Regions from separate parts of the Serratia sp. NPDC078593 genome, predicted to be linked through region 2. Evidence: predicted binding sites of a transcription regulator. Region 2 holds the regulator's gene; each other region holds the start of a gene.
What was found. The regulator LexA, encoded in region 2, represses DNA repair genes until DNA is damaged. The targets are predictions, from matches to a motif close to TNCTGTATGTACATACAGNA.
Positions count from the first base shown of each region.

Region 1 (7,880 bases), on a different contig from region 2:
TATACCTGCTCTTTGTTCTTCGACTCTTCAGTTTTCGTTTCCGGCTGCTTATCGGTGATAGGCTTTGCCGCAAAGTCAGCATCATGGCTGTTTTTTTCTGTGGTGTTTGCTGGCGGTGTGTTTTCATCGCCAATCGCTTTTTTGAAGCCTTTGATTGATGCACCGAGATCGGACCCCAAGGTACGGAGTTTATTGGTACCAAACAACAGCACCACGATCACTGCGATGATCAACAATTGCCAAATACTAATACCGCCCATTCCAATTACCTCTACATTACAGGGGTTATTTCAAATCTGCCGCATTATACGGCAATATTTAACCCGGTTACGAGTCCCTATCAGTCTTTCTCATTGCACAGCCACGCTGACAACGCAAAGTCAGAAGGATTTCATTCAGCTCGCGTGCTTCCAGCCGACGATCCAAGCGACGACACCGCCAGCCATCAGCCTGGCAGGCAGGACGTCGATTCCGCCCAGCAGCAACACCGCACCACTTACTAACAGTGTAGCGCCAACGCCGAATAAATACCGTGATTGGCCCTGACGGACACGCTGTGCTTGCATTTGATGGGTCAGCTTATCAACACTTTGTTGCAGTAATTTGTGTTGCTGCAAACTATCATAAAATAGTTCAGGTAATTCAGGCAGTTTCTCCGCCCAAAACGGCGCTTTTTCTTTCAGCGCGCGAATCACTGCGGGTATGCCGACCTGATCGTGCAGCCAGCTTTCAAGGAACGGTTTCGCCGTCGTCCACAAATCCAATTGCGGATAGAGCTGCCTGCCCAAGCCTTCAACATACAACAAGGTCTTTTGTAATAACACCAGTTGCGGCTGAACTTCCATATTGAATCGGCGCGCCGTGTTAAACAGGTTCAGCAGCACGTTGCCAAAGGATATTTCTGCCAGTGGCTTCTCAAAAATAGGCTCACATACGGTGCGAATAGCAAACTCGAAATCTTCTACGTTGGTATCACGCGGTACCCAACCTGAATCGACATGCAGCTCGGCAACTTTTCGGTAGTCGCGGTTGAAAAAAGCGATAAAGTTTTCCGCCAGATAGCGCTTATCGTCTTTGTTCAAAGACCCGACAATGCCGCAATCGATGCCGATATAGCAGGGATCTTCCGGGTGATCGTAGCTGACAAAAATATTGCCGGGATGCATATCGGCATGGAAGAAGCTGTCACGAAATACCTGGGTAAAGAACACCTGTACGCCACGCTCCGCCAACAATTTCATGTTGGTTCCCTGCTTTTCCAGCGTCGGTATATCGGAAACCGGAATACCGTAGATGCGTTCCATCACCAGCACGCTTTCGCGACAGTAGTCAGAATAGACTTCCGGCACGTACAGCATTGGGCTGCCTTCAAAGTTGCGGCGCAACTGAATGGCATTCGCCGCTTCACGCAACAGGTTCAGTTCATCCAGCAGCGTTTTCTCATACTCTCGCACCACTTCGCGCGGACGCAAACGCCGCCCGTCTGGCAGTAATTTCGGAACCCAGCCCGCTAAACGGTATATCAGACGCACGTCGGCTTTGATAATCGGCCCAATATCCGGGCGGATAACTTTTAACACCACTTCCTGACCATTGCTTTTCAGACGCGCGGTATGCACCTGAGCAATAGAGGCAGAGGCCAATGCCTGCTGATCAAAATCATCAAACCATTGCTCCAGCGGGCCGCCCATCGCCAGTTCTATATGCTTACGCGCCAACGCGCCATCAAACGGCGCGACACGGTCTTGCAGTAGCGTCAGCTGATCGGCGATATTCGGCGGGAACAGATCGCGGCGCGTCGACATCATCTGACCAAATTTGATCCACACCGGCCCCAGTTCTTGCAACGCCAGCCGCAGACGCTCGCCCAGCAGTTTATCTTTATGGCGGTTCGGTATCCAAAACAGCAAACGACGACCAAAACGTAACGGTAGCGTCAGCCGCATTTTAGGGATCAGTTCATCCAAGCCGTAGCTGAGAAAAACGCGAACGATCAAATACAGGCGGCGTAGTTCGCTAGGGGTCATCGATTACCCTCCAACTTTTCCAGACGGGCTAACAGGGAGTCGACGCTACGAGCCACGGCATCCACTTCTTCATTGAACCACACGACTTCCAGTGGCCCTGGTGCCACGCGCCACTCTTCGGTCAGGGTTTCTGCCACATACTGCTGCTGACGTTGTAGCCCCGCTTTCAACAGGCCGCCACCTTTAGCCAGCACCTGGGTAATGCCCTGCGCAGCAATATCACCGACATACGGCGCCAACCATTCGGCAGGATCCCATTCAGCAAGGTCGAGTAACCCCACCAATTGCTGAACCACCTGAATATCGCCATCGACAATCAACTCGCCGTTGCGCATCAATGGTGATAATTGCTGGCGATCGCGTAATTTTAACAGCACGGGAATACGCGTCTGAACCGTACAGTCAGCGCTATCTTCCGATTGTCCAAGCACATCCACCCGTTGCTCACTGAAAATCAGCACCAGCGGAGAGGCAAACTCTTGCAGTTCGATGCGTAACACTTTGCCTGCTAAACGCTGGCGCGCCGCCTTCATACTGCGATCGCGAAACAACAAGCTATTAAGTGAGGTTTCCAGCACACCGGTTAGCAACGGGGTAAACAGCATTGGCATGTCCATATCAGAACTTGAAACCACGGTGCAAAGCAACAATACCGCCGGTCAGATTGAAATAGCTGACATTGTCAAAACCTGCGTCTTGCATCATGCCTTTCAACGTTTCCTGATCGGGATGCATACGAATCGACTCGGCCAGATAACGATAGCTGTCTGGATCTTTCACCACTAACTCACCGATTTTTGGCAAGACGTGGAAAGAATAAGCGTCATAAGCTTTGCTCAGTGGTGCTAACAACGGTTTGGAGAACTCCAGCACCAATAAACGACCGCCCGGCTTCAACACGCGGAACATCGAACGCAGCGCCTTATCTTTGTCGGTCACGTTGCGCAACCCGAACGAAATGGTAATGCAGTCGAAGTAGTTATCTGGGAATGGCAGCGCTTCGGCGTTGGCTTGCACGTAGTTGATGTTGCCGACAATGCCGCGGTCGCGCAGCTTTTCACGACCCATTTTCAACATCGACTCATTGATGTCTGCCAGCACCACCTGTCCTTGCTCACCCACCATTCGGGAGAACTTGGCCGCCAGATCGCCGGTACCACCCGCCAGATCCAGTACCCGCTGACCACGGCGCACACCGCTACAGTCAATGGTAAAACGCTTCCAGACACGATGAATACCGAACGACATCAAGTCGTTCATCACGTCATACTTCGCCGCTACCGAATGAAAAACGTCAGCCACCATAGCCTGTTTTTCTTCACGTGCTACGGTGCGAAAACCGAAATCGGTGGTTTCCTGCGATTGATCTGCCATTGTCCTGCCTGCTATTCAGTCAATTTTGAGTTGTGGAGTGTACCAGAACCCCACGAAATACCCCACATCACAGCGCGGTTACCCCTGGGAAGCGTGGTGTGGTTCTTGAGCATGGTCGCCGTTATTATTTCCCTCGGATTGCTCGTTAACGTCTTCATCCTCAGCCGCGGGTGAATCCTCTTGATCTTGCGCACTGGCCTGCTGAGCCAGTAGCGGGTTAATCGGCCGTTTCACCTCGACCCCCAACGCCCGAAAACCTTCGGTTTGGCCAATCAGATTACCACGCCCTTCGCTCAGTTTATTCATTGCCTGTCGATAACTGCCCTGCGCTTTATCCAAGCTTTGTCCTAATGCCGACATATCATCCACAAACAATCGCATTTTGTCATACAGCCGCGCCGCTCGCTCGGCAATACGTTGAGCATTCTGACTTTGGTGTTCATAACGCCATAAATTGGTGATGGTACGCAGCGCCACCAGTAGCGTGGTCGGGCTGACCAGCATGATATTGTGCTTTAGCGCTTCGCCGATCAATTCAGGTTCACGATCGATAGCCAGTAAGAAGGCCGGTTCAACCGGAATAAACATCAGCACGTAATCGAGCGAACGTAACCCCGGCAACTGTTGATAATCTTTACGGCCTAACAAGCGAATGTGGCCACGCAGTGAGGCGATATGCTCATTCAGCGCAGCCTCACGTTCAACATCATCCTCACTATTGAAGTAGCGCTCGTAGGCCACCAGCGACATTTTGGCATCGATCACCACGTCTTTGCCCTGCGGCAACCGTACAATCACATCCGGCTGCATGCGGCTCTGGTTTTCCAAGCGCACACTGACCTGCGTTTCATACTCGTAGCCTTCCCGCAGGCCAGATGCTTCAAGCACCCGGCTCAGTACCACTTCACCCCAGTTTCCTTGGGTTTTATTATCGCCTTTTAACGCTTTGGTAAGGTTAATCGCCTCGCGCGCCATTTGGGCATTCAATTGTTGTAGATTACGGATTTCGTGCGTCAATGTATGGCGTTCTCGTGCCTCTTGACCAAAACTATCTTGCACCTGTCGACGAAAGCCATCGAGTTGTTCACGCAGCGGTAATAACAACCGGTCGAGGCTCTGTTTATTTTGCTCTTCGACCTTCCTACCGCTGTGTTCAAAAATCCGGTTCGCCAAATTTTCAAACTGAGTGGTTAATCGTTGTTCGCTGTTGATTAACAGACGCTGCTTTTCTTCCGCCGCCATCCGCGTTTCTTCCAAACGGATAGTGACTTCCCGCAGCTCTGCTTCTTGCACACCGTTCACTTCACGCTGAGCGCGCAATTCCTGATTCAACAAACCACATTCGTGGCGCCAGTGATCAAGTTGCTGGAGTTTTTCTTGTGCTGCCGCCAACTGGGCATGGAGATTGCGCAGCTCAATATCGTTTTGCCGCAGTTGTTGTTCCTGCCGCTGCAACACGTCCTGACGAGCCGCAACGTCCTGCTGCGCCTGTTGCAGTGACTGCTCGAGTAACCGCAGCTCAGTCTCATGCTCGGCATGGCGCTGTTGAACGCGCAGGTTAGCGATCAACCACCCCAGCAGCATCCCCGCAACCACGCCACCTAGGCCGTAAACTAAACTGGTATCCACCCTGCCTCCCGTTACTCAATCGTTTCCCAGCGTGTAATACGCTCGCTGTAGGTCACGTTAAGGTGAGACTGTATGGATGTCCAGCGTGATTTTAGCGTGGTAGGCAATAGTGCGAAATGCTACGCAAAGTAGACTCACGCTAGCCAAACCACTGAGTTAACCACTTGATACCAAATGCGCCGGGCGCGAGAATACCGAACGCCCAAATCATTGCCGAGGTAAAATTGGCCAACTGGAAATAACGCTGTGGCATGGCACAAATCCCCCCAACCAACGGCACCACGGCGCGCAGTGGGCCAAAGAACCGGCCGAAAAAAATGCCCAGTACTCCCCAGCGTTCAAAAAACGCATGGCCGCGTATCAGTACCTGAGGGTTACGCGATAACGGCCACATGTGCGCAACGCGGTCTTGATAGTGATAACCAATCCAGTAAGAGAGCCAATCACCGAAAAACGCACCGGCAGCGGCGGCGGCCCAAATAGGCCAGAAGGCGATGCCACTCTCGCCAATAAGCGCGCCAAGCGCCAACAGGATCACCGTTGCCGGTAGCAACAGTGAAAGAAATGCCAGTGATTCACCAAAAGCTAAAAAGAAAATAATGGGGATGGCCCAGCCTTCGTGCTGTCGCACCATATCGCTGATCCAATGGATAACGTCATTCAGGCTCAAATATAGCTCCTTACTGCTGGTGTCCTTTCTCAAGGATACGCAATGCCCACTGACGTTGGTTAAACGCCAGCTAAACGTCGTCGTTTCTTGTTGGAAGACCTAACGTGGATGGCGCTGCGCATCGCCGATCAAAAAGCCCCCAGTCGCTAATTCAAGTAAACCTCGGGGGCTCTTGCCCACAGCTAACAACGCCGCAGCATAAAATTATAAGAGGAAAGAGGCCTAATTGTCCCTACTCGACATAATACGCGCGTAGGGCCTCGCGCTGGCGCGCATCCAGCCCATACTCTGCGTGCAGCCAACGCTCGAATGAGCCATATTGTTCACGAATACAGCCGAACGCAGTCATTAAGAATTCTTCGCGTGCGCTCAGTACATAGGCAAATTGCGTCAACGCGGCGGTATTCAAACGTACCGACAGTTGATCAAGCATGCGTTCGCGGAATGGCGCCAACGTGGTTTCCGTTAGCAGATAATCCTCCACCACCGTAGCTTCGTCCGCACCCAACGCAAACAGCACCAACGCAGAACCGATGCCGGTACGGTCTTTACCTACCGCGCAGTGCTGCACGATCGCACCCTCCGCTGGCTGAGTCAGCAGACTCACCAATTGCTGATAGGCCGCGTTGCCAAACGGCAAACGCCGATACAATTCCAACATAAATGCTCGTGCGTCAAAGCCTGCCAACGTCTCGCTGGTCAACTTTTCCAGGTTTGCATTAACCTCGTTGCTCAACGGATTGGCCGGGAAATGATGATAATTAGCCCCCTGCCACAACACGTCAGGCTTGGCTTGCACTTCATCGGTATCTCGGTAATCGAGTACCGAACGAACGGGCACCTCGGCAAGAAAAGCACAATCGTTTTCTGTCAGACGTTCAAGCGAACCGGAACGGAACAGCAGGCCACGTTTGATGCGTTGGCCACCGGCGACGCTGTTACCACCAAGATCGCGAAAATTGATACCGCCATCCAATGGCGCAAGTGAAGGGTGAAGTAAGATCTGCGCAGACATAGACATCCTCTTGATTATTGTCGGTGAAAGCACCAGCGGGAGCCACAGAGTATGGTAATCAGAACAACAGGCGGGCACCGATGGGATGGCTATAACCGTAACAGATTACGGCTGAATGGAGAAACGGGCTGCGTAACAGCCCGTTACCGCAAGGGTTACAGCAGACGACGCGCCGCCTCCACCACAATCTGTACCGCATTGCTTTCGGTTTTCTTCATGGTTTCTGCGTTAGGGATTTCCTGTTGAGTACGGTTGACGATAACGCCTGCAACCATGCCAGCGCGTAGCCCTTGGCTGGCACACATGGTCAACAACGTTGCCGACTCCATTTCATAGTTCATCACCCCCATCGATTGCCACTCTTCCATAGAACCTTTGAAGCGGTTTACCACGCGACCAGAGTAGGTATCGTAACGCTCTTGGCCCGGATAGAAGGTGTCAGAGGAAGCCGTCACACCAATGTGTGTCGTCGCACCGCTCGCTTTAGCCGCGTCGACCAGCGCTGTGGTACAGGCAAAATCTGCCACTGCTGGGAACTCCATCGGCGCGAAGTGCAGGCTTGCGCCATCAAGACGCACCGCCGCCGTCGTGACCAATACGTCACCGACGTTGATATTGGGTTGGATTGCACCGGTGGTGCCAATACGCAGGAAAGTACGAATACCCAGTTGGGCCAATTCCTCCACGGCGATCGACGTTGAGGGGCCGCCAATGCCGGTCGAGCAAACGATCACTGCTTTGCCCTCCAGCTCTGCGCGCCAAGTCGTGAATTCACGATGCGACGCCAGGTGTACCGGGTTTTCCATCAATTTAGCAATTTTCTCTACGCGCTGCGGATCGCCAGGAACAATCGCCAGTTGAGCCCCTTGTAAATCATTTTTGGTGAGACCAAGATGGAAAACATCAGACTGAGACATAAGAGACTCCTCATAGATCAGGATTATTGGGAGGAACAAAAAAGCACTCTACTGAAAATTGAGACTTTTTTTCGTGACGACTGTCACCATGAATAAAGAAACGAAACATAATCTACATATTTTTTGTGATAAATATCACAATTTAAGTTATGCGATAGGCCTATTTCGTTCAATGTTAGCTGACTTAAGGTGAAAACACCGCGATAACAATGATTCAGAACCTTATCTATAGTTAATGCCTGATCTGC
Region 1 is NZ_JBNNGK010000004.1:328,747-336,626, reverse strand. Features, by position in the region: gene tatA (Sec-independent protein translocase subunit TatA) at 1-260, opposite strand, end outside; gene ubiB (ubiquinone biosynthesis regulatory protein kinase UbiB) at 396-2,027, opposite strand; gene ubiJ (ubiquinone biosynthesis protein UbiJ) at 2,024-2,632, opposite strand; gene ubiE (bifunctional demethylmenaquinone methyltransferase/2-methoxy-6-polyprenyl-1,4-benzoquinol methylase UbiE) at 2,646-3,401, opposite strand; gene rmuC (DNA recombination protein RmuC) at 3,480-5,030, opposite strand; gene ACQKDS_RS07210 (DedA family protein) at 5,170-5,700, opposite strand; gene ACQKDS_RS07205 (tyrosine-protein phosphatase) at 5,933-6,715, opposite strand; gene udp (uridine phosphorylase) at 6,871-7,632, opposite strand.
Region 1: rmuC (DNA recombination protein RmuC) is a predicted target of LexA. The motif match lies at 5,097-5,116, and genes of this name have one in related genera.

Region 2 (7,880 bases):
ACGACAAGCTGATTGTGGGTCTGTTGCAATTCGCCACCATTTTGCTGCTGTTGTGGGTGGGGTATCTGATGCAGTTGAGCGGTGCATTTTATTGGTCGCTGCTGTTAGCCGGAGCATTGTTTATTCATCAGCAACAACAGATTGCTACCCGTGAGCGTGATGCTTGTTTCCGCGCTTTCTTGCACAATAATTACGTTGGGTTGGTGGTGTTCATCGGGATTGTATTGAGCTATCTCTGATGTAGGGGGTTAAAAAAGCCCAAGTGAGTTAGCGCTATATTGTCAGAGATGTGAGCGATTTCGGTAGTTATTTGTGCACCACAACACATTTGTAAAGGCTGGCCGGGCATGCCCGGCCACTACGGTAGGGGGCGCGGCATGCCGGCGATCCTAGGTCATGAAGGCGGCGGCGTTGTCGATGTATCCGTAGGGGCGTGGCATGCCGCGCCCGTTAACCTTGTTACAGATTGCCGATTAAGCTTCTTCTTTGCTATCCGCTGTTGTTGCCGCCACAGGCGGAACTTCGCTTTCTGCCGGTAAACTCACGCTTTCGATCGTCAGTTTGATTTCTGGTGTAATCAAATCGCTCAGCATGGTGTAGACCTGCAACGTATGCTCGCGGATCGCATCACCGATATCATTGATATAGCCCTCTTCACGCAGCGTCGCTACCAGGGTAGAGAACACCGCCTTGTCGAAGAATTCTGGCGCGTTGATGCCGTGTAGCACCGACAGACGCTGCGCCATAATACGGCTTTCTTTCTCCAGCGCACCGCGATTGATGCTTGGATTCGCGCTGAGAATTGAGAGCGTGATCGCGTAGCGTTGCAGGGTTTCACGTACCCCGGCTGCGAGCAATTGCAGCGGACGAATACGCGCCGAGTTAAGCACCAGTTCATCACCTTCATTGCAGATCAACTGCTGGCGAGCCAGCTCGTCAATCAACGTTTGTAGCACGTCGGGCAACAGCTCTTTATCGTAATGCAGGAACAGTTCGGCTTTCAGCATGGGATAAATCAGACTGATTTGGCGCAGCAGTTCATCGCGCGAGACGCGGCGGTGATGCATAACGATGGTGGCAATCAACGATGGCAATACCAACAGGTGATGGATATTGTTACGGTAATACGTCATCAGCACCGCCTGTTCGCGCGGCAGAATGATGATGTCGCCGATGTTATCTTTCTCCACCTCAAACTTGTTCATGTTGAGCGCGTGATCCAGCAACGCTTCAGGCGTTTGGTTTGGTACGGTGACATCGTCAGCGTAAGGCACGTTGCGCAACAGTTGCAGGTAGCAGTCTAGCTGTTCAATCAGTTGCTCACGGGTGAGCGAACGTTGGCGCGAGGCTAGCAACGCGGTGGAGCACAGGTTCATGGCGTTGGCCGCCGCGGCATTATTGATGCGCACCATGATTTTACCTGCGAGGTCGTTCACCGTCGGCGTCAGCCAGCTTGGGCGCTGTGCTTCGATCGGGTCGATTGCGTCGCGCCACTGCGGTACGTGCTGATTCAGGTAGGAGGTCAGCGGCAGCGGATCGCCAAAGTTGACATAGCCCTGGCCTAAATTGCGCAATTTGCGCAGGCCGCGCAGCATCTGCAACAGGCTCTCTTTCTCTTTGGTTGCACCGCGCAGCTCTTTGGCATAGGTACCCACTTCCATCACATGTTCGTAACCGATGTAAATCGGCACCAGCGTGATAGGACGGCTGCCGCCGCGGAGCATAGCTTGAATGGTCATCGACAAGGTGCCGGTTTTCGGCTCCAGCAAACGCCCGGTACGCGAACGGCCACCTTCAACGAAGTATTCCACCGAGTAGCCGCGCGTGAACAACTCGCCAAGGTATTCGCGAAAGACGGTGGAATAAAGTTTGTTGCCTTTGAAGGTACGGCGAATGAAGAACGCGCCTAAACGGCGGAAGATCGGCCCTGCTGGCCAGAAATTGAGGTTAATGCCAGCCGCAATATGCGGTGGCACCAATCCCTGATGATACAGCACGTAAGACAGCAACAGATAATCCATGTGGCTACGGTGGCAGGGCACATAGACGATTTCATGGCCGTCCTGCGCCAACTGGCGCACACGTTCTGCATTCGTGACGTTTAGCCCCTGATACAACCGGTTCCACGTCCAGCTCAAGACACGATCCGACAATCGGACTGTCTCGTAAGAGAAGTCCGCGGCGATCTCTTCCATCAGTGCGATGGCATTTTGCTGCGCTTTTTCGTGGGAAATCTTTTTGCTGCGCGCTTCATCTTCTACCGCTTTTTCAATCGCTTTAGACGCCAGTAGCTTGTTGAACAAGTCCTGCCGTGCCGGCAAGCTCGGGCCAACTGCTGCCAGACGCTGGCGAGAAAAGTGCATTCGCGCCACGCGCGCCAGCTTCTGCGCGATAATTTTATCGGTGCCGTGCTCGGTCGCCATGTGGCGCAGAGAAACGGTATTGGAGAAGCGAACGAAACTGTCGCGCCCTAGCCACAGCACGGCGAAGAACTTCTGTACGCCGTTGAGCAGGCGCAGATGCGGCGTACCATGGCCTTCGCGGCCCGGCGAACGGCCGAACATCACCGAAACTGGCAGCATCTGGATATCGAGATCGGAATTATTACGGTGCAGATCCAAATAATCGTGGAACAGCTTTACCGACTCTTGTTTCGGCGTGTAGTAACGGAATACGCGTGGGCCATCGTGAATAAACACGTAGCTTGGCAGCACGGCGCCGTCGATCTCCAGCGGAATAAGGGGATCGGGCAGATCCTGCGCCAGGCACTGAGTGCGCAGCGTCAGTAAGTCTGCCTTGGAGTTATAAGGTAAAACGTACAGAATCGGACGTGAGGGATCTAACCCTAATTCCGTGACCGGATCTGACGGGATAACCTTACTTCTTACCAATAATTTTAATGGTAAATTCAATAGTTTATAGTAAATTTTACGCCAACCTGACATAACAACGTGAAGCCTCTTGTTAGCAATGCGCCGCAAGCATACCAGAAACCGCGAAACAGATCTGTGGTGTTAAAAAAACCAGAGCGGTTAAAATGATGACTCATCACTTATAAAAGGCTCCGTGCAACATGGCAAATCAAGCAACCGGTTTGACCCGCATTATCAAAGCGTTTGGCTATTCATATAAAGGTTTAACCGCCGCCTGGCAACATGAAGCGGCGTTCCGCCAAGAACTGGTGGCGGCGGTATTGGCAATCCTACTGGCGGCGTGGCTGGATGTGGGGGCGATCGCGCGGATTTTATTGATTGGTTCGGTGGTGTTGGTGATGATTGTGGAAGTGCTCAATAGTGCGATTGAAGCGGTCGTCGATCGCGTTGGCACTGAGCACCATGAGCTTTCAGGCCGTGCCAAGGATATGGGCTCGGCGGCGGTGTCACTGACTATCGTACTGGCACTGTTCGTGTGGGTGAGCGTCGTGTGGCAGCACCTTGCATAATGCCTGGCATTAATGTTGCGAAGCGCTACGCTAATCCCTGATTTTTATTCATTCTCCGGTTCCCAATCTGTGTTCACCTGTATATACTCACAGCAAGACTGTATAAACAAACAGGGGGCGGAATGAAAGCATTAACAACCAGACAGCAAGAGGTCTATGATCTGATTCGCGATCATATTTCGCAGACGGGCATGCCGCCAACGCGTGCTGAGATCGCACTGCGTCTGGGGTTCCGCTCGCCAAATGCTGCTGAAGAACATCTTAAAGCGCTGGCGCGCAAAGGCGTGATCGAGATCGTGTCCGGTGCTTCACGTGGGATCCGTCTGTTGATGGAAGACGAAGACGGTTTACCGTTGATTGGCCGTGTCGCTGCCGGTGAACCGTTATTGGCACAGCAACACATTGAAGGCCATTACAAGGTCGATCCTTCCTTGTTCAAACCGAATGCAGATTTCCTGCTGCGGGTTAACGGTATGTCAATGCGCGACATCGGCATTCTGGACGGCGATCTGCTGGCGGTGCATAAGACCCAAGACGTGCGTAATGGGCAGGTCGTGGTGGCGCGTATCGAAGACGAAGTGACCGTCAAGCGTCTGAAAAAGCACGGGAACGTGGTTGAGTTACTGCCAGAAAATAGCGAGTTCCAGCCGATTGTGGTCGATTTGCGTCAGCAAAACTTCACGATTGAAGGTCTGGCCGTCGGCGTGATACGCAACGGCGACTGGATCTAAACCGTAGCCCCCGCGTTTAATCGCCTCAGCATTGTCTGGGGCGATGTCATTTCTACATCGAAATTATAACCCTCTTATTTCAAGGCGCAGCCAACATACCTGAAGCTTGAAAGATAAGGGTCTGGACGGAATCTGTCAGATTATGCGCCTGCTTGCCACCTTCACCAGCGATACCGATAAAGCCTTATGGCGTTTGGCGTTGCCGATGATCTTTTCCAACATCACCGTACCATTATTAGGGCTGGTCGATACGGCGGTGATTGGCCACCTCGATAGCCCGAACTATCTGGGCGGCGTGGCGGTAGGGGCGATGGCGACCAGTTTTTTGTTCATGTTGTTACTGTTTTTACGCATGAGCACCACCGGGCTGGCCGCGCAGGCTCTGGGGGCTAAAAACCCGCAGGCGTTAGCGCGTGCCTTCATGCAGCCATTGATGCTGGCGCTGTTGGCGGGTTTCGCCATTGTGCTGTTGCGACATCCGTTGATTGACCTAGCATTGCGCATTGTCGGTGGCGATCCCGACGTACAGGTGCAGGCGCGTTTATTCCTTGAGATTCGTTGGTTAAGTGCCCCCGCTGCTCTGGCGAACATGGTGTTGCTCGGCTGGCTATTGGGAGTGCAATACGTTCGTGCGCCGGTGATTTTATTAATTGTCGGTAACCTGCTGAATATTGTGTTGGATATCTGGCTGGTGATGGGATTGGGCTGGAACGTGCAGGGGGCGGCGACGGCCACCGCCATTGCTGAATACGCGACGCTGTTGCTTGGTTTAGGGCTCAGCTATCGGGTGATGCGGATGCGCGGTATTTCGCTCACGACGCTGCGTGACGCTTGGCGCGGCAATTTACGCCGTTTGCTGGCGCTTAATCGCGACATTATGCTGCGTTCGCTGTTGCTGCAACTGTGCTTTGCCTCACTGACCATTTTTGCGGCGCGGTTAGGTAGCGAAGTGGTGGCGGTGAATGCGGTGCTGATGAATCTGCTGACCTTTACCGCTTACGCATTAGATGGGTTTGCTTATGCGGTTGAGGCGCATTCGGGGCATGCCTATGGGGCGCGTGACGATCGCCAGTTAAAGCGCGTTTGGCATGCTGCGTGTCGGCAAGCCTGCCTGGTGGCGTTGGGATTTGCCTTGGTTTACGCTTTCGCTGGGCAGCACATCGTTGCTGCATTGACCTCGTTAACCGAATTACGCAGCTTGGCGAACCACTATCTGCCGTGGCAGGTGGTGCTACCGGTGGTGGGTGTCTGGTGTTATCTGTTAGATGGCATGTTTATCGGCGCCACGCGGGGGGCCGAAATGCGCAACAGCATGGCGGTTGCCGCCGCAGGATATGGCCTGACGCTGTTTACCGTTCCGTGGTTAGGTAACCACGGATTATGGTTAGCGCTGGCGGTATTCCTGAGCTTGCGTGGACTGTCTCTGGGGTGGATTTGGCATCGGCATAACGTACAGGGCAGTTGGTTTGCACGTTCCAAGGTTGAATAAATCTGTTGTCATGGCAAAAGAGCGTGGCTGAGCTAGCGCTATTTGTTGTTGTGTCGGTGTTTTTGTTGTTTTAAGAATTATCCTGCTGGTTTTTACCTGCCTAATCACTATTACCGACTATAATTATTGATGTGGCTGGCAGATTGAGCTGATGATTAATCTTTTAGGATGAGGTTTAATCGACCTCGATATTTTATCGACCTAAAGCCCAGCCTGATTTACCTATACCCTAAATAATTCGCGTTGCAGGAAGGTGGCAAGGAAATAAATCCCGATGAGCTTACTCTGGTAAGTGATTCGGGTGAATGAGTGAAGCCCACACACATGCAACTTGAAGTATGACGGGTATAAAACTGACTCACCACAAGTAACGGAGAGGTTATGAATAAAGATCAAGCCGACGGTAACTGGAAGCAGTTTAAAGGTAAAGTGAAGGAAAAGTGGGGCAAGCTGACCGATGACGATTTGACGGTTATCGAAGGGAAACGTGAACAGCTTGTGGGTAAAATCCAAGAACGCTATGGCTACCAGAAGGAAGCGGCCGAGGAAGAGGTCAAATCTTGGGAAAACCACAACCACTATCGCTGGTAGCGCGATAGGGTGGATGCCACTCTGCTCCGCCTAAGTTTGTCAGGTACAAGGAGGTGCCTGAGTAATGTTATTTCTTTTTAATCACAATGCTGTGGTCGTGATCGCAATCGTGTTTACTGTCACAGGCTTCCACCTCAACGCAGCCGGAACACAGGCCATGCGCTTCAACCACGCTGTGACGCAGCGCAAACCCCGAGTCTTTTGCCAGCTTTTGCAGCGTTTCCTCTACACCTTCCGTGGTGCGTTCCGTAACCTGACCACAGCGATCGCAGATAAATAACGCCGAAGTGTGCATGGGCTGTTCAAAATGGTGGCACAGTACATAGCTGTTGGCCGACTCAACGCGGTGAATAAACCCTTGTTCCAGCAGGAAATCCAACGCGCGGTAGACGGTGGGTGGCTTGGCCTGCGGTTCGCTGACGCGTAACAGATCCAGCAGATCGTAAGCGCTAATCGCACCGGGCTGTTGAGCCATCAGGCGTAACACTTCCAGCCGTTGTGGCGTCAGGCGCACATTGCGTTGCTGACAGAGTCGTTCTGCCTGCGCGAGCAGCTTTTCCTGGTTGGTTGGGTTCATGGCTTACTTTCCCGGTACGTAAAAAAGCGATTTTAACATGTATCCGTCAAATCGCCGAGAGTTGAGCTATTTTCTGCCACTAATGACACTTTTGGCACCACAGCGCACGGTGATTTCGTCTCGGTGGGAGTTTACGTTATAATCAACGATTACTTTTTTACCGCCAGATTTTAAATAGAAGCCGTAATGACAGACTCGCTGAAAACTGAAACCTCCTTACTTGCTGACCAAACCGCAGCAGCGCGGCCGTATAATGCCAGCCGCTTTTCTGTTGCGCCGATGCTCGATAGGAATTGTTTCTAATAAATGATTTTAAAAGCAATTAGTTATGAATACTGGGTGAAGTGAGGGACATTCCTCGTTAGTTCAGTAGCATCAACCCCTCGAAATTGACTCTAATCTCTCTGCGACAAGGATTCTAGTCTTTGTCACACATCGTCTCACTTTCCAGCGCTATCCCCTCTGAGCAGTTAAGGCAATTACTCTATTCATTTTCAGTTAGTTGAATGTCTAGCTTGAAATTGGACAATGCAACAATGATTTTTCGATTTGGCTATTGAATGAAATGTGGGTAAACCATAAGGAAAATGTTAATCAACGGGGAGCAGGTCAGCATGTTTAATGACTTAGCCGTCGGACTTTAGCTTTTCTCTTACGTATAATGCCCCCAATTTCGTATTAAACGCTTTGGGGCATTTTTAATGACCAACAACAACTTTTCTCAAACCGCTGCCTTCATTTGGTCAGTCGCTGATCTGCTGCGCGGTGACTTCAAACAATCCCAGTATGGCCGTGTGATCCTGCCGTTTACTCTACTTCGTCGCCTTGAGTGTGTGCTTGAGCCAAGCAAAGATGCGGTAGTTGCCGAGTATGAACGCATAAAAGCGATGAATCTGCCAGAAGAGGCGCAGGAAAAATTCTTGCTGCGTGCAACGCAATCACCAGCACAGCCAGATGGCTTGGCTTTCTTCAATACTTCGCCAATGAACCTTGGCAAGATGGGGCAAAGCAGCATCAAGGCGAACCTAGAAAAGTACATACAGTCATTCT
Region 2 is NZ_JBNNGK010000022.1:2,966-10,845, reverse strand. Features, by position in the region: gene ubiA (4-hydroxybenzoate octaprenyltransferase) at 1-239, shown strand, start outside; gene plsB (glycerol-3-phosphate 1-O-acyltransferase PlsB) at 474-2,945, opposite strand; gene ACQKDS_RS18175 (diacylglycerol kinase) at 3,074-3,442, shown strand; gene lexA (transcriptional repressor LexA) at 3,565-4,173, shown strand; gene dinF (MATE family efflux transporter DinF) at 4,316-5,662, shown strand; gene ACQKDS_RS18160 (CsbD family protein) at 6,044-6,253, shown strand; gene zur (zinc uptake transcriptional repressor Zur) at 6,321-6,830, opposite strand; gene ACQKDS_RS18150 (type I restriction-modification system subunit M) at 7,532-7,880, shown strand, end outside.

Region 3 (7,880 bases), on a different contig from region 2:
ATAACATCACGTAAATGCTGTCACTCACCACCATGCAAGCCGCGCTGTCGTCGGTAAACTGCTGATTAAACGTGAAGCCAAGTTGACCAAAAAATGTCATGGAAGCCGGCAGATTGCTGACCGGCAGATTAACAAAGATTTGCGTCGTCATAGATCTTCTCCGATGCAGCCTAATCCATCGAGTATAGTTGAGTGATTAATTCAGTAGATCGTATGGCCCCCCCTGCTCCAACGCCCGTTGATAAGCCGGCCGCGTTTGTATACGCCGTAAAAAACCACTCAATTTCGGGTAACCATCCAGCCCATTGCGTGCCGCCATCGCCTCAATGGGAAAACTCATTTGAATATCCGCTGCGCTGAAGTCGTTGCCAACAAACCAGGTATTCGTCGCCAGATGCTGCTCCAGATAATCCCGATGTGTCGCGATCTGTTTATCCAGATATTTTCGTTGTACGCCTTTACCAATCGCACCGGCGATCGGGCGCATTAGCCACGGCATTGGCGGATGGCCAAGCCGCCCAAAAACCAACTTCATCACCATCAACGGCATCAGCGAGCCTTCAGCATAATGTAACCAATAACGATACTGCTGACGGGCATGGTAATCCGTCGGTATAAACTGCCCTTGCGCATCGTAGGCTTCCTGTAAATAGTCAATGATCGCGCCAGATTCTGCCAGCGTCAGATCGCCATCAACAATCACCGGCGACTTGCCCAACGGGTGAATGTGCTTCAATTCCGCAGGCGCCAGCATTGTGACGCTATCACGCTGATAGCGTTGTACCTGATAAGGCACCGCCAACTCCTCCAAAAACCACAGAATACGCTGTGAACGTGAATTATTCAGATGATGGACAATGATCACTGTGACTCCTCAATCCGTTGCCATACCAACTCCCCAATTTGCACACTATTGCCAATTTGCAATGGTGCCGTGCGCAACGTGAGTTTATCGTCGGTAAAGTTGTAAAAGCGAATTTGTCGGCTGCCGATCCAGTTTGGAAAGGAACACCCTTCGACGAGATGGATAATACGCTGATCCGGTTCATCAATCTGATAACGGCCGTAATAGCAGATCATATTGACGAACGCCGCTCGCAACTCTTTATCACTGCCTTGCGTCATGTCGTCCGAGACAAACTTCGGCCGCACCGCGCTGTACAGCTGCGCCGCCATATTGCCATTGGCATCGTAGTTAATACGCCCTTGGACTTGCGCGCCAAGTGGATAATTGACCGTGCCATCCTCACCTTTAAATACCGAAGACACCAAGGACCAATTGCCAATAAAAGCGTTCATCGTCATTGCCCTTTTCTTTCCGTTCACCTTGTTTAAAGGTAGTGTCGATTCGATACCTCTGCCAGCGTAGCCAAGCGCAAGCTGGCGATCGCCTTTTTCGGCTAATCGCAGGGGTTGATATGCAGGATACTGAGCCCATTGATTTACCACTGTTCACAACGATGGAGAGCAAACATGACAACATCTCAAGCCTTACAAGGAAAAGTCGCATTCATTCAAGGCGGTTCGCGCGGGATTGGCGCGGCCATCGCGAAACGCTTAGCGCGTGAAGGTGCAGCAGTCGCCTTCACTTACGTCGCGTCGGCAGATAAAGCCGAATCCGTGGTCAGCGCCATTCGCGCCAACGGAGGTAAAGCGCTGGCTCTGTGCGCTGACAGCGCCGATGCCGCAGCGCTGCAACAGGCAATTCGACAGGCCGTTAACCATTTCGGCAAACTGGATATTTTGGTCAACAACGCAGGAGTTCTAGCGATGGGGCAACTTGATGAACTGCCGCTGGAAGCGCTGGATCAAACCTTGTCGATTAACGTGCGCAGTGTATTTGTCGCGAGCCAAGAAGCCGCGCGCCATATGAATGATAACGGCCGCATTATCAATATCGGCAGTACCAATGCAGAGCGAATGCCGTTAGCGGGCGGCTCCCTCTATGCCATGAGCAAATCGGCGCTGGTGGGCTTGACCAAAGGCATGGCGCGCGACCTCGGGCCGCGCGGTATCACAGTCAACAACGTACAACCCGGACCGGTCGATACCGACATGAACCCTGAGAGCGGCGAGTTCGCTGAACAGTTAAAAGGCATGATGGCAATTGGCCGCTACGGTAAAGACGCAGAGATCGCCAGCTTTGTTGCTTATTTGGCCGGCCCAGAAGCGGGGTATATTACCGGCGCCAGCCTAACCGTTGACGGTGGTTTCTCTGCATAGCGGCGCAAATACCACGCGATTTATCCCTTGGGATAACGTATCGAGCCCGTTAAAAAAATAGCAATGCCGTTGAGGCAGATAACCATGCTCACGTCATTAATCTGGGCGACGATTGGAATGGTAATGTTCTGAGCTCACCTTGCAGCTAAAAGCCACCTGATGTCAGGTGGCTTTTCACGTTAACTTATCGAGCAAGTCGCTTAATAATCAACGCCGTTTTCAGCAATATCCATCGCGAAATAGGAGAGGATAATGTCCGCACCGGCACGCTTGATCGCGCCCAACGATTCCCGCACCACTTTACGCTCATCAATGGCACCCGCCTGAGCGGCAAACTTGATCATCGCGTATTCACCGCTGACCTGATAGGCAGCCAATGGTAAACGAGACGCCGCACGAATGTCGCTAATCACATCCAGATACGCGCCTGCCGGTTTGACCATCAGCGCATCGGCACCTTCCTGCTCGTCCATCAATGATTCACGAATCGCCTCACGGCGGTTCATCGGGTTCATTTGGTAGTTTTTGCGGTTCCCTTGCAACACACTCCCCCCCGCTTCACGGAAAGGCCCATACAGTGATGAAGCAAATTTAGTGGAATACGCCATGATCGACGTCTCGATAAAACCAGCGGCATCCAGCGCGCTTCGGATGGCCTGAACCTGACCGTCCATTGCCGACGAAGGAGCAATAAAATCAGCCCCTGCGGCAGCGGCGACCACCGCTTGTTTGCCAAGGTTGATCAACGTGGCATCATTATCAACGCCATGATCGTGCAGCACACCGCAATGCCCGTGTGAAGTATATTCGCAGAAACAGGTATCAGACATGACGATCATTTCAGGTACGGTGTCTTTACAGATGCGTGCCATCCGCGCCACCAGCCCGTCTTCTTTCCAAGTATCGCTCCCGGTCGCATCCATATGGTGAGAAATGCCAAACGTCATCACCGACCGAATACCGGCTTTCGCGTAGCGTTCAATTTCATAGGCCAACTTTGACTCAGGAATACGCAGCACGCCCGGCATCGTTTCGATCACCGCATATTCATCTACCTCTTCTTCAACAAAGATCGGCAGCACCAGATCGTCAACGCTGAATTCGGTTTCTTGAAATAACGTGCGTAACGATTCGGATTTCCGGAGACGGCGTGGACGAACCTGAGGGAAGTGACTTGACATGGGAACTCCTAAAAATTAGCCAGCCTGCTGGATGCACAACGAAAAGAACGGATAGCGCGATAATCACGTGGCTAAAACCGGTGTCTGTCTTTTCGTCAGAGAAGGCGTTTGCCTGATTGACTGGCGCTGGGTGTAACGTGTTTATAGCTTATCACGCCAACGTATTTTTTATACCTTTGTGCTTTCACCGCCACGGTACGTATCCGTTGCACTACGCCGAAACCGGCTTTCGCCACGGCGCAACATATCATGATGTTAATCAACCTGGCATCAGGCGGCTGGATCGTGATCAGCAACAAAAAAACCTGCCGTGGCAGGGCTTCAGGGTTCTTAATGAACAACCGAAGCGGATCGGTTCGGCTCATCTGGCAACGCTCGTGAGGCATGAAATCCTTTCAACTTAGTCAGTTAGAAAAGATCGGAGACTTTCCGTACATTATTCCGTGAAACATTCGCGAGCGCAGCACTGCAATCATTACGTTTATCTTTGCACTGCCACTGATAGCCCGCTGTGAGCGAGGAGCGGACGTAAGCCTTACACGAATATAATAAGCTTGGCGCAAGATCTTAAAAAGAGTGTTTTTAGATACATTCAGAGGTAATTTCGTCATCAGCTGACTTCCCGCCAGTTCGGCAAGCTAGTCGATGAGATCCTAGACTATCGTGATGGGCTATTACTGATTCTGGTCCCACTGACACTGATGAAGCATTACCTTGACGAATACCCGGTTCCATATCTTATGATCCAAAATTACTTTTCCACGTACCCAGAAAATTTATGTCTGCGTATGACCATATCTGAATAGACTGAGGACATCATTATGATTCAAAAAAGAATAGTACTTTGCCTGTCTTTAGCATCCTTCCTCAGTACTCCTGCTTGGGCAATTAATAAAGAGTACCGGCAAAAACTGGAGCAATCCGGCTGTACGCAAGTGTCCGAAGCCCAGGGGTGTGATATCAATAAAACAAAGGCAGAAAACACTAAGGCTGGATTCGTCAATAACGATAGCAGCAATGCCTCTACTGCAAGCCCTTATACCGGTCAATGGCAGGCAGTGAGCGATAGTGGGGCTACCGTGGCCAATATCAGTATTGACGCTTATGATAAAGTGACGATTAATGGTAAGAGCATTAAGGCTAAGAAACTGGATGGCGGCCTTCAGTTTAAACAGGGTAAGATTATTTACACCATTCAGGGTGACCGACGCCTAGAAGGCGAAGATGTCTGGCGGGATACAGATGCCGACACACAAGGAAAAATCCTCAAAAAGTAAACCTGTAAGCGAGGGAAAACAGCATGTATTCCCTCGCTATTTTCAGTCAGTCGTCGACATTATCACTGTCTATTTTTGTTCTGTCCCTGTTTTCTTCGGTTAAGAACCGGCAACTCAATTTAACGCCCGCTCCTGGCACAAAGTAGCCTTAAATGGCTATGAGCATGCCATGCAACAATGCTTTCCATTCCTTCAGCGTAATTGATATCCCAAAAGCACCCAGTCAAATTTTTCCTTTCCAAAAATAAAGAAAGCCCCGAATAGCGGGGCTTCAGAAGCGATTATTGACATAAAGCTCTATGGTATTTTTAGAACGGAATGTCGTCGTCGAAATCCATTGGGGGTTCGTTATTGCTGGCTGCGGGTGCCGTATTCTGCGCCGGACGCGCCTGCTGGCCGCCGCTGAACTGGTTAGCGCCCTGCTGTGGCTGCTGAGGTTGACCCCAGTTGCCTTGGCCGCCGGAAGCCTGACCACCACCCGCCGGTGCGCCACCGCCTTGACGGCCACCCAGCATTTGCATGGTGCCACCGACGTTGACCACCACTTCGGTGGTGTACTTTTCTACGCCAGCCTGATCGGTCCATTTACGGGTCTGCAATGCACCTTCGATGTAAACCTGGGAACCTTTACGCAGGTATTCGCCCGCCACTTCCGCCAGCTTGCCAAACAGCACAACGCGGTGCCACTCGGTTTTCTCTTTCTGCTCGCCTGTCGCCTTATCGCGCCAGCTTTCGGAGGTAGCCAGGGTAATGTTGGCAACCGCGCCACCATTCGGCATGTAACGGACTTCTGGGTCTTGGCCCAAATTCCCGACCAGAATTACTTTATTTACGCCTCTGCTGGCCATGAGCTCTCTCCTGATGAATGACTTTTACACAGTATAAACGAGTAAGTTTATCATGCTAAGGCCGAAACCACACCCGCGATGATTACTGCGTATTGTATTCCAGAAATGTCTCCGCGTTCGACTTTGTTGCATTGGTATACTGGATATTCATTCAGGTTTACTTGTGTCATAATTATGCGTTTCGTACTGGCCGTGCCGGTTTTTTGCTCGCTTGATCATGAAATCGCCCGTAAAAAACGCAGACAAGCACGGTGTATCATCTAAACGGGAAGTGTAAATGGACAATATCGAAGTTCGTGGTGCTCGAACCCATAATCTCAAAAACATCAACCTGATTATCCCGCGCGACAAACTGATTGTTGTCACCGGATTATCCGGTTCAGGCAAGTCCTCACTGGCCTTTGATACACTGTATGCCGAAGGGCAACGTCGCTACGTCGAATCGCTCTCCGCTTACGCTCGCCAGTTCCTTTCGCTGATGGAAAAGCCGGACGTTGACCATATTGAAGGTCTGTCACCGGCGATTTCTATCGAGCAGAAATCGACTTCGCACAACCCGCGCTCCACCGTCGGCACCATCACGGAAATACATGATTACCTGCGCTTGCTGTTCGCCCGCGTTGGCGAGCCACGCTGCCCAGAACATCACGTGCCACTGGCGGCACAAACCGTCAGTCAGATGGTCGATAACGTGCTCAATCAGCCGGAAGGCAAGCGTCTTATGCTGCTGGCTCCGGTGATCAAAGATCGCAAAGGTGAGCACATTAAAACGCTGGAAAACCTGGCAACCCAGGGCTACATCCGGGCGCGCATCGACGGCGAAGTGTGCGATCTTTCCGATCCCCCCAAGTTGGAGCTGCAAAAGAAACATACCATCGAAGTGGTGGTCGATCGCTTTAAGGTGCGCGATGATTTGGCTCAACGCCTGGCGGAGTCGTTCGAAACGGCGTTAGAGCTTTCCGGCGGCACCGCGGTAGTGGCTGATATGGATGACGAAAAAGCCGAGGAGCTGTTGTTTTCAGCCAACTTCGCGTGTCCCCTCTGTGGCTATAGTATGCGTGAGCTTGAGCCGCGTCTGTTTTCCTTTAACAACCCGGCCGGTGCCTGCCCGACCTGCGACGGTTTGGGCGTTCAACAGTTCTTCGATCCCGATCGCGTAGTGCAAAATCCCGAACTGTCACTGGCGGGTGGCGCGATCCGGGGTTGGGATCGCCGTAACTTCTATTACTTCCAAATGCTGCGCTCGCTGGCAGAGCATTATCAATTCGATGTGGAAGCGCCGTTTAATACCCTGAGCCCCGAGGTGAAAAAGGCAGTGTTGAGCGGATCAGGCAAAGAATCGATCGAATTCAAATACATTAACGATCGCGGTGATACCACCGTTCGCCGCCATCCGTTCGAAGGCGTGCTGCACAACATGGAACGCCGCTATAAAGAAACTGAATCGAGCGCGGTACGTGAAGAACTGGCGAAATTCATCAGCAATCGACCTTGCGCGTCCTGTCACGGTACCCGCCTGCGTGAAGAATCACGTAATGTGTTCGTAGAAGACACCACACTGCCGGAAATTTCCGATCTGAGCATCGGCCATGCGATGGACTTCTTCCAAAACATCAAGCTCAGCGGCCAGCGCGCCAAAATTGCTGAAAAAGTGTTGAAAGAAATCGGCGATCGCCTGAAGTTCTTGGTCAACGTCGGGCTGAATTATCTGTCGCTGTCGCGTTCGGCGGACACCCTTTCCGGCGGTGAAGCACAGCGTATCCGCCTGGCGAGCCAGATTGGTGCGGGGCTGGTTGGCGTGATGTATGTACTGGATGAGCCATCGATCGGTTTGCATCAGCGTGACAACGAACGCCTGTTAGAAACGCTGATCCACCTGCGTAACCTCGGTAATACCGTGATCGTAGTTGAACACGATGAAGACGCAATCCGTGCTGCCGACCATGTCATCGACATCGGTCCCGGTGCCGGCGTGCACGGCGGCCAAGTGGTGGCAGAAGGCACCGTCGATGACATCATGGCGCAACCGGCGTCGCTCACCGGCCAATTCCTCAGCGGCAAACGCGAAATTTCCATTCCAACAGCGCGCGTTCCGGCCGATCCCAACAAAGTGTTGAAGATAAGCGGCGCACGCGGCAACAACCTGAAAGACGTTACGCTGACGTTGCCGGTGGGGTTATTCACCTGTATTACCGGTGTGTCCGGCTCCGGGAAATCGACGTTGATTAACGATACGTTGTTCCCGATTGCTCAGCACCAGTTGAACGGCGCAACGCTGGCTGAACCCGCGCCTTACCGTGAAGTCAACGGTCTCGAGCACTTCGATAAAGTCATCGATATCGATCAAAGCC
Region 3 is NZ_JBNNGK010000017.1:62,038-69,917, forward strand. Features, by position in the region: gene ACQKDS_RS16735 (VOC family protein) at 1-151, opposite strand, end outside; gene ACQKDS_RS16740 (glutathione S-transferase family protein) at 197-865, opposite strand; gene ACQKDS_RS16745 (lipocalin-like domain-containing protein) at 862-1,305, opposite strand; gene ACQKDS_RS16750 (3-oxoacyl-ACP reductase family protein) at 1,474-2,223, shown strand; gene hemB (porphobilinogen synthase) at 2,424-3,404, opposite strand; partial or broken gene ACQKDS_RS16760 (DUF1722 domain-containing protein) at 4,007-4,210, shown strand; gene ACQKDS_RS16765 (hypothetical protein) at 4,226-4,681, shown strand; gene ssb1 (single-stranded DNA-binding protein SSB1) at 4,990-5,529, opposite strand; gene uvrA (excinuclease ABC subunit UvrA) at 5,807-7,880, shown strand, end outside.
Region 3: uvrA (excinuclease ABC subunit UvrA) is a predicted target of LexA. The motif match lies at 5,667-5,686, and genes of this name have one in related genera.

Region 4 (7,880 bases), on a different contig from region 2:
CGGCGCAGATGGAATCGTTCAATTACAGCGTTGAGGGGCTGATGCGAACCTTTGGGCCGTTATCCAACGCTAAGCGGCTTAGCCATCAACAATGTACCGCGCTGGGGCGTACTATTCAGCAGTCAGCGAAACAACAAGCCATCGCCAATTTGGTCTACGGCGGCAGGATGGGTAACCGGGCAGCGGGTGACGGCTGGAAATACCGTGGCCGCGGCCTCATGCAAACCACAGGGCTGAATAACTACCGTGCATGTGGTGCAGTCTTGAGGCTTGATCTGGTGGCACACCCCGAATTACTGGAAGAAGACCTGCACGGTATGCGATCTGCTGGCTGGTTTTGGCAAGCGAACAATTGTGGTCGGCATGCTGATGACGTAGTGCAATGCAGTTTTGTGATTAATCGGGGTACCAACGGCCTGGAAGATCGCAAAGCGCTTTTCCAACGCGCCAGCCAGGTGCTGCTATGAGCCAGTTAGCTTGGTGCTGGCGATTAATTAGAGAACATTGGCCGCTGCTGCTGGGTTTGTCACTTATCGCTCTTTTATTTGTCATGGTTATGACTATCGATAATCAGTGCTATGAACTCGAACAGGCTCAGCAACAGAACCGGCAGTTGTTAGCGCAGATACAAAGCCAAGAGGCGGCGATCGCTGCGTTACAACAATCTTGGGCTGATGAAATATCATTGAGTCGCCACGTGCAATAGCAATCGCCTGCTCCAGAGTGGTAACGTCAATGTTATGTCGCACAATCCGCACGGTGCATGGTTTTTCATGAAACGGATTCTCATGGCAAGCAGCTTTCGACCATTGTGAGCACACGCACAATGGTCGAAAGCTGCAGGAGTGACGGGATAACGTCACTCCGGCTTTTTTATTGGTGAATCAGATTGGGTTTTAAAATGTGTATCAGGCTTAATGACGATAGCGGCATGAGAAGGGTGGGAAAACTATCTTTCTTTATCGATCAATCAACTAGCAATCTAAGTAAATTCCGAACTTCCCTCTAATCAATATGTGCGTTTACACTGTATAAAAATACAGTATTTAAGGGCGTATGATGACGTTTTCCTACCCAACACTAGCGCCAGGCAAGTGTGAGCTGCCGTTGTATCTGGACAAAGTTCCTGCAGGGTTTCCCAGCCCGGCAAGTGACTACATTCATTCGCGCATTGATCTGAATGAGTATTGCATCAGTCATCCTAATGCGACCTATTTCCTTTATGCGACCGGCGACTCGATGCTTGAAGCGGGTATAACGGAAGGCTCAATGCTGGTGGTCGATCGCAGCCTTAGTGCGGCGCATGGCGATATCGTTATCGCCAGCATGGCGGGCGAATTTACCGTAAAGCGCCTATGCCTACATCCCCAGCCTCAATTGGAACCTATGAATCCGAAATATCAACCGATTCCGCTGCATGACAATGTAGACGGTGTAGAGATTATTGGCGTTGTCGTATCGTCAATCACGAGGCTTAAGTAATGTACGCGCTTGCTGATGTGAACAGCTTCTATGCAAGTTGTGAAACGCTTTGGCGTCCAGATCTGCGCGGGCGGCCGATTGTCGTGCTGTCAAACAATGATGGGTGCGTGGTCGCGCGAAGTCAGGAGGCCAAGTCACTCGGCGTCAAGATGGGCGAACCCTATTTCAAGGTTAAGCAACGTTTTGAGCGTGCGGGCGGCGTCGCGTTTAGCAGCAATTATGAGTTGTATGCGGATATGTCCGCACGTGTGATGACCATATTGGAAGAGATGGCGCCGCGCGTTGAAATTTATTCAATCGATGAAAGTTTTATGGATCTGAGTGGGATGGCTAACTGTATTGCGCTCGATGAGTTTGGTCGTTTCGTTCGTGCCAGAGTATTACGCGATACGGGTTTAACGGTGGGAATTGGTATTGCACAAACCAAAACGCTTGCCAAACTGGCAAATTTTGCGGCCAAGAAATGGGCGAAAACCGGTGGCGTCGTCGATCTTTCACATCAGGTACGCCAGCGTAAGCTTATGGCACGGGTGCCCGTTGCCGAGGTCTGGGGAATAGGCCGAAGGCTCGCCAAACAGCTTAACGGCATGGGCATTGAAACGGCGTTGCAGTTAGCTGACTACAGTACCGCAACGCTGCGCAAACGCGTCAGCGTTGTGCTCGAAAGAACGGTGCGCGAATTGCGTGGCGAACCTTGCTTAGAACTGGAAGCGTTCGCGCCAACCAAACAGCAGATTATTTGCAGCCGTTCTTTTGGTGAACGCATCACTGAGTATGAGCAGATGCATCAGGCTATTTGCCTGTATGCCACGCGCGCGGCTGAGAAATTGCGTGCAGAGCATCAGCATTGTCGGCACGTCAGTGCCTGGGTGAAAACCAGCTCTTTTACCGTCAACGAACCTTATTACGCGAATTCAGCCACGCTAAGGCTGAGTATTCCGACTCAAGATACTCGGGATATTATTGCTGCAGCGTTACGCTGCCTAGACGCAATTTGGCAACCCGGGCATCGTTATCAGAAAGGCGGTGTCATGTTGCAGGATTTCTTTAGTCAGGGCGTTGCCCAACTTGGGCTGTTCGATGAACCTCAGATTAGGAAGAACAGCGAACAGTTAATGACGGTGCTGGATCGTATAAATAGCGCGGGCAAGGCCACGCTGTGGTTTGCCGGGCAGGGGACACAGCAACCGTGGTCAATGAAGCGTGAACGGCTATCGCCAGCGTATACCACGCGCCTGAGTGATTTACCCCGTGCCCGAGTCTATTAAAGAAACTATTCAGATTGAAAATAGTTACCGTAATGGGAAGGCCATTAAAAAGGGGCTTTACGCCCCTTGGAGCTTGATGACGAAGTCGCCTGATAGCGCGAGATACCCGGACCTAGCGTAGCGAGGGGCGATCCGGTGGCTTACGCTACTACGACCCCATCACCACGCTTTCCCTAATAATAGGCTTTGTCAGCAGTCTGAAAGGGGTTATGCCCCGTGGCCGCAGGTATTCTTTATTTATGCAGCGTTTGAATGATGTTATAGACCGTCGTCACTCGCTCATCATTTGGGAAGTTTTTATTTGCTAACATCACGACTGCGATTTTTTGTGAGGGGATAAATACCGCATAGGTTGAGAAACCATTGGTGGACCCCGTTTTGTTATACCAGGCCTGCTGCACTGGCGGTTGTGGTGGAGTGATGGCCTTGGCGCTTACGCCATTCAGAATCACTTTCGCATCGTTGCCAGCCTGTAGCTTTTCCAGCGTGACCGGATAAGGGTAGCTTTCCCACATCATATTTTGCGTGAATTCACTCGCGTGATAGTACCCGTTATGTGTATCGTTCAGCGCTTGCTGCCAGGTGGGATCAACTTTGCCCAGTGCCATATTGGCATTCAGATAACGAATTAAATCGCCACTGCTGGATTTTAAACCATAAGATTCTGCATCAAGCGGGGCGGACGTGACGCGTACCGGCCGATCGTTCTTATCGTAGCCTTGGGCATAATCCGCCATTGCCGATGGGGGGACGTTAACGAAGCTGTGCTTCATCCCTAATCCTGCCAATAAACGTTGTTCCATTGCCTCGGCAAACGGCTGATTCAGGCTTTTAGCCGTAATCATCCCCAGCATGCCAATACCCAGATTGGAATAAATGCGGTAGCTGCCAATCGTATGCTGTGGCTGCCAACTTTTATAGTAATCCATCAGCTGAGCCGTATTGGTGACGTCATCTGGCACAAACAGCGGCAGACCAGAGGTATGTGTAGCCAGATTCTGCAACGTGACCTTGTCGAATGTACTGCCACGGAGTTCCGGCAGATAGTGGCTGGCGCTATCCGTCAGATTGATTTTACCAGCGTTTTGCGCGTAGGCGGCCAGCGTCGCGGTGAACGTTTTGCTCAATGAACCGATCTCAAACAGCGTCTGAGCGGTGATAGGCCGTTGGCTTTGTTTTGATGCGACGCCGTAGTTATAGAAATGCGCTTCACCGTCAACAGATACGGCGATAGTCATGCCAGGAACGGCGTGTTTTTGCATCAATGGCTGCACGATACGGTCGATCTCTGGATTATCGCTGGCGTGAGCGAAAGCAGGCAGCAGGGCTAAGCACAATGAAAGCAACGGGAGAGGTTTAGTTAGCATACGGGTCTCATTTTATTTTACGGGTTCGGTGCGGTTTGCAGGACGCTGCCAAAAGTTATTTTAGGGGGTGAGCTCGTGCGTAGATGTTCATCCATGATCTTGTGGCAACGTTACGCATGGTACTTTCCTGTAAACTGCGGCAGCAATTTATCGTTATTATATCTATTCTGACAATCGATAATATTTTCATGGAGCATAAAGAAAAACTTATGGCTAGAGCTTATGCGTGATTGGTTACCACTGAATGCGTTGCGGGCGTTTGAATCCTCTGCACGTCATCTCAATTTTACGCGTGCCGCCCGTGAATTGAGCGTGACCCAGGCGGCGGTCAGCCAGCAGGTTCGAATGCTTGAAGAACGGCTGGGGATTCAACTGTTCAAACGTTTGCCGCGTGGGCTGGATCTTACCGATGAAGGGCAGGCTTTATTGCCGGTACTCACTGCGTCGTTTGATCGGATCGAGTCGGTATTACAGCAGTTTGACGGCGGCTATTTTCACGAAGTATTGACCGTCTCTGCGGTAGGCACGTTTGCCGTAGGGTGGTTAATGCCGCGTTTGTGTGAGTTTCACCGAGCGCATCCGTTTATCGATCTGCGCGTGATGACCCATAATAACCTGGTTAATTTGGCGGCGGAGGGGATGGATTTTGCTATCAGTTTTGGTGATGGAGCCTGGCCGGCGACACGCAGTGTCAAACTGTTGGAGGCACCGCTGACGGTGTTGTGCTCGCCAGCGGTGGCGGCACAACTGACAACGCCAGCCGAGTTAAAGCAGCAATTGTTGATGCGAACCTATAGAAGAGACGAATGGGAATGCTGGCTGAGTGCGGCTGGCGTCACGCCTTGGCGCATCAATGGCCCCATGTTCGATTCCTCACGCCTGATGGTGGAGGGCGCTTTACAAACCGGCGGCGTCGCGCTGGCACCGGCCGCGATGTTTACCCGTGAATTACAAGAGGGCCGCCTGATGTGCCCATTTGATATTGAGGTCAATCTTGGGAGTTATTGGCTTACCAGCCTGAAATCCCGCACCATGACACCAGCGATGAAAGCATTTGAATATTGGATTCTGCAACAGGCGGGGCAGCATCACACGGTGTCGTCAACTCACGCCTAAGAGACGTAAGAGCGCCGTCACGGCGGCAGCGGCTATCAGCACTACAATCAACGGGAGTTTTCGCCAGGCCAAAAAAACACCAACGATAACGCCAATCAAGCGCGCTGCACCGGCAAAATGCTGCTCTTCAAACAGCGCCGCTATGACGGCGACGGCCAACAACAACGTCGTCGCGGCGTCGGCCAGCAGTGTTCGTGTGGTATCAGAAAACGTCATACGCTGGCCCAACAATGCGCCGCTCAGACGTAATAAATAGGTGCCGATGGCTAATACAGCGATGCCGATGATAATCAGAGTGTGTTCCATTATTGCCCTCGTTTTCTGATCAACAAACCTAACAGAGAAAATAATACCGGCAGACCGATAGGTACCCAAGGCACGGTAATCAGCGCCATTAGCGTACCGGATGCTGCCGATAACAAGGTGCGCAGATTTTTCAAAGATGAAATGATTAGTGCCAATAAGAGAGTGGGAAATACGGCATCTAGGCCGATAGCCTGCATGTCAGGAATAACGTTGCCGATGACACTGCCAATGATCACCCCCAGCGGCCAGCACAAAGCAATACCGATACCGCACAACCAATAGGCGGCTTTGCGTTTAGCGAAGGAAGATTGAGAGACGCCGAATACCACGCTTTCATCATTCATGATATGGCAGCCTAAAAAACGCACCGAACCCCGGCCAATTAAATCTTTCACCGCCATACCAAATGGCATGTGCCGTGCATTGACCAGCAGACCGGCGGTAGCAGCGGCGAGTGGGCTACCACCGCTGGCAACAATGCCGATAAACAAAAACTCAGAAGCGCCAGCCAACACCAATAATGATAATGCCAAGGGTACCCATAACGGGAAGCCATAGCCTGCCGCCAGCGAACCATAAGAAATACCGACGATACCGTCAGCCAGACAAACCAACGCGATGCTTTTTATGACATCCTTGCCCAGTACGGAAAACGATTTAAAGGCCATGTTTTTTCTCATAACGAACATAAGTTCTATTATAATGAACATAACAATGTCGTTTTACAAGACGAACGATCGTTCGTTATAAAAATATCACGGTATAAACATGACCCAACCGATCAGTATTATTTCTAACGCATTGGTACGTGAACGCCAACGTACCGGGCTTTCGCTGGCGGAAGTGGCGCGGCGTGCCGGCATCGCTAAATCCACACTATCGCAGCTTGAGGCCGGTAACGGTAACCCGAGTCTTGAAACGCTGTGGGCGCTATGCGTGGCGCTAGACATTCCTTTTGCGCGCTTGATGGAGCCGCAACAAAATAAAACGCAGATCATCCGGCGTGGGGAGGGGCCGACGGTGGTTGCTGAAATGGCTAATTATACCGCAGCGTTATTGGCGACCTGTCCTCCCGGTGCGCGCCGCGATATTTATCTACTGACGGCGCAACCGGGAGCCGACAGAATTTCTCAGCCACATTCGGTGGGGGCGGTTGAACACATCATCATCACACAGGGGCGTGCGCGAGTGGGATTGGTTGATGCTGCGGTGGATCTGAATCCCGGTGACTATATCTGCTATCCCGCCGATCAGGCGCATATCTTCAAAGCGTTGGAACCTGATACGTTGGCGGTGTTGGTGTCTGAACAGAACTAAGCGGTGTAGGCGCGGTTTTGTATACGTTTGGTTAATGATAGCGGCAATATGATTATTGACAGTAATAAATTATCGTTTTACGATAAGTTATTATTGTTTGTTAAGGATAGTATTGCTCATGGTCACCGCACCTCGGATGCTTTTACCCCTCTATGTTCGTTGTCTCTGTTTGTTGATTATGGCGATGCTGATCATGAGCACTGCGGTTGAAATGTTTGTGATACTACAAAGTTGGTTCAAACATGAGGCTTACCAAGCCATTATTGACGGTTATCGCGAGACGTATCCTGAGCTTAAGGCCTATGCGATACCGCAGCAGCGCTGGGCGATAGCCGCGACCTTGGCGCTGGATATTTTTTATTATTTACCGTATTACTGCGCGTTACTGTGCGGTGCAGGGTTGTTTTATCAGTTCTATCGCGGCAATGTCTGGCAGCGCAACAATATGCTTTTACTACAAATTATTGGTATCCTACTGATTGTCGACGTCGTGTTCCCATCGCTTGCCAGTATGCTGCAAGTCATGGTGCTCACTGCTGGCGGAAAATTGATGCTGATCGTTTATTACGGCATCAACAGTGAATCGATACGTTCGCTGATCATTGGCTGCGCTGTGCTGGTCTTTAGCCGGGTTTTTTTAGAGGCACTGCGACTGAACGAAGAACAGCTTTCTTTCGTGTGAGAATAGAGTGGCGATAATTGTAAGTCTTGATGTCATGTTGGCCAAAAGGAAGATGCGCTCAAAAGAATTGGCAGAACAGGTAGGGATTACTGAACAAAACCTCTCGTTGCTGAAAAATGGCAAAGTGAAGGGGGTGCGCTTGGAAACGTTGGATAAAATCTGTCGGATTTTACAGTGTCAACCAGGCGATCTGTTAACTTGGCAAGCGGATGACGACGCGCAGTAAAGCATTCATCTGCTAATTTGAACGGCTAATACCGTCATATTTCAAGCTGTAAATACCCAAGATAATTCGAGTTGCCTGTAGGCGGCAACTGAATGAGTCCCTGGGAGCATAGCTAA
Region 4 is NZ_JBNNGK010000018.1:62,946-70,825, reverse strand. Features, by position in the region: gene ACQKDS_RS17190 (glycoside hydrolase family 19 protein) at 1-467, shown strand, start outside; gene ACQKDS_RS17185 (hypothetical protein) at 464-706, shown strand; gene umuD (translesion error-prone DNA polymerase V autoproteolytic subunit) at 1,060-1,482, shown strand; gene umuC (translesion error-prone DNA polymerase V subunit UmuC) at 1,482-2,750, shown strand; gene ampC (class C beta-lactamase) at 2,984-4,117, opposite strand; gene ACQKDS_RS17165 (LysR substrate-binding domain-containing protein) at 4,340-5,233, shown strand; gene ACQKDS_RS17160 (AzlD domain-containing protein) at 5,219-5,539, opposite strand; gene ACQKDS_RS17155 (AzlC family ABC transporter permease) at 5,539-6,207, opposite strand; gene ACQKDS_RS17150 (helix-turn-helix domain-containing protein) at 6,308-6,856, shown strand; gene ACQKDS_RS17145 (DUF2975 domain-containing protein) at 6,975-7,538, shown strand; gene ACQKDS_RS17140 (helix-turn-helix domain-containing protein) at 7,546-7,764, shown strand.
Region 4: umuD (translesion error-prone DNA polymerase V autoproteolytic subunit) is a predicted target of LexA. The motif match lies at 1,026-1,045, and genes of this name have one in related genera.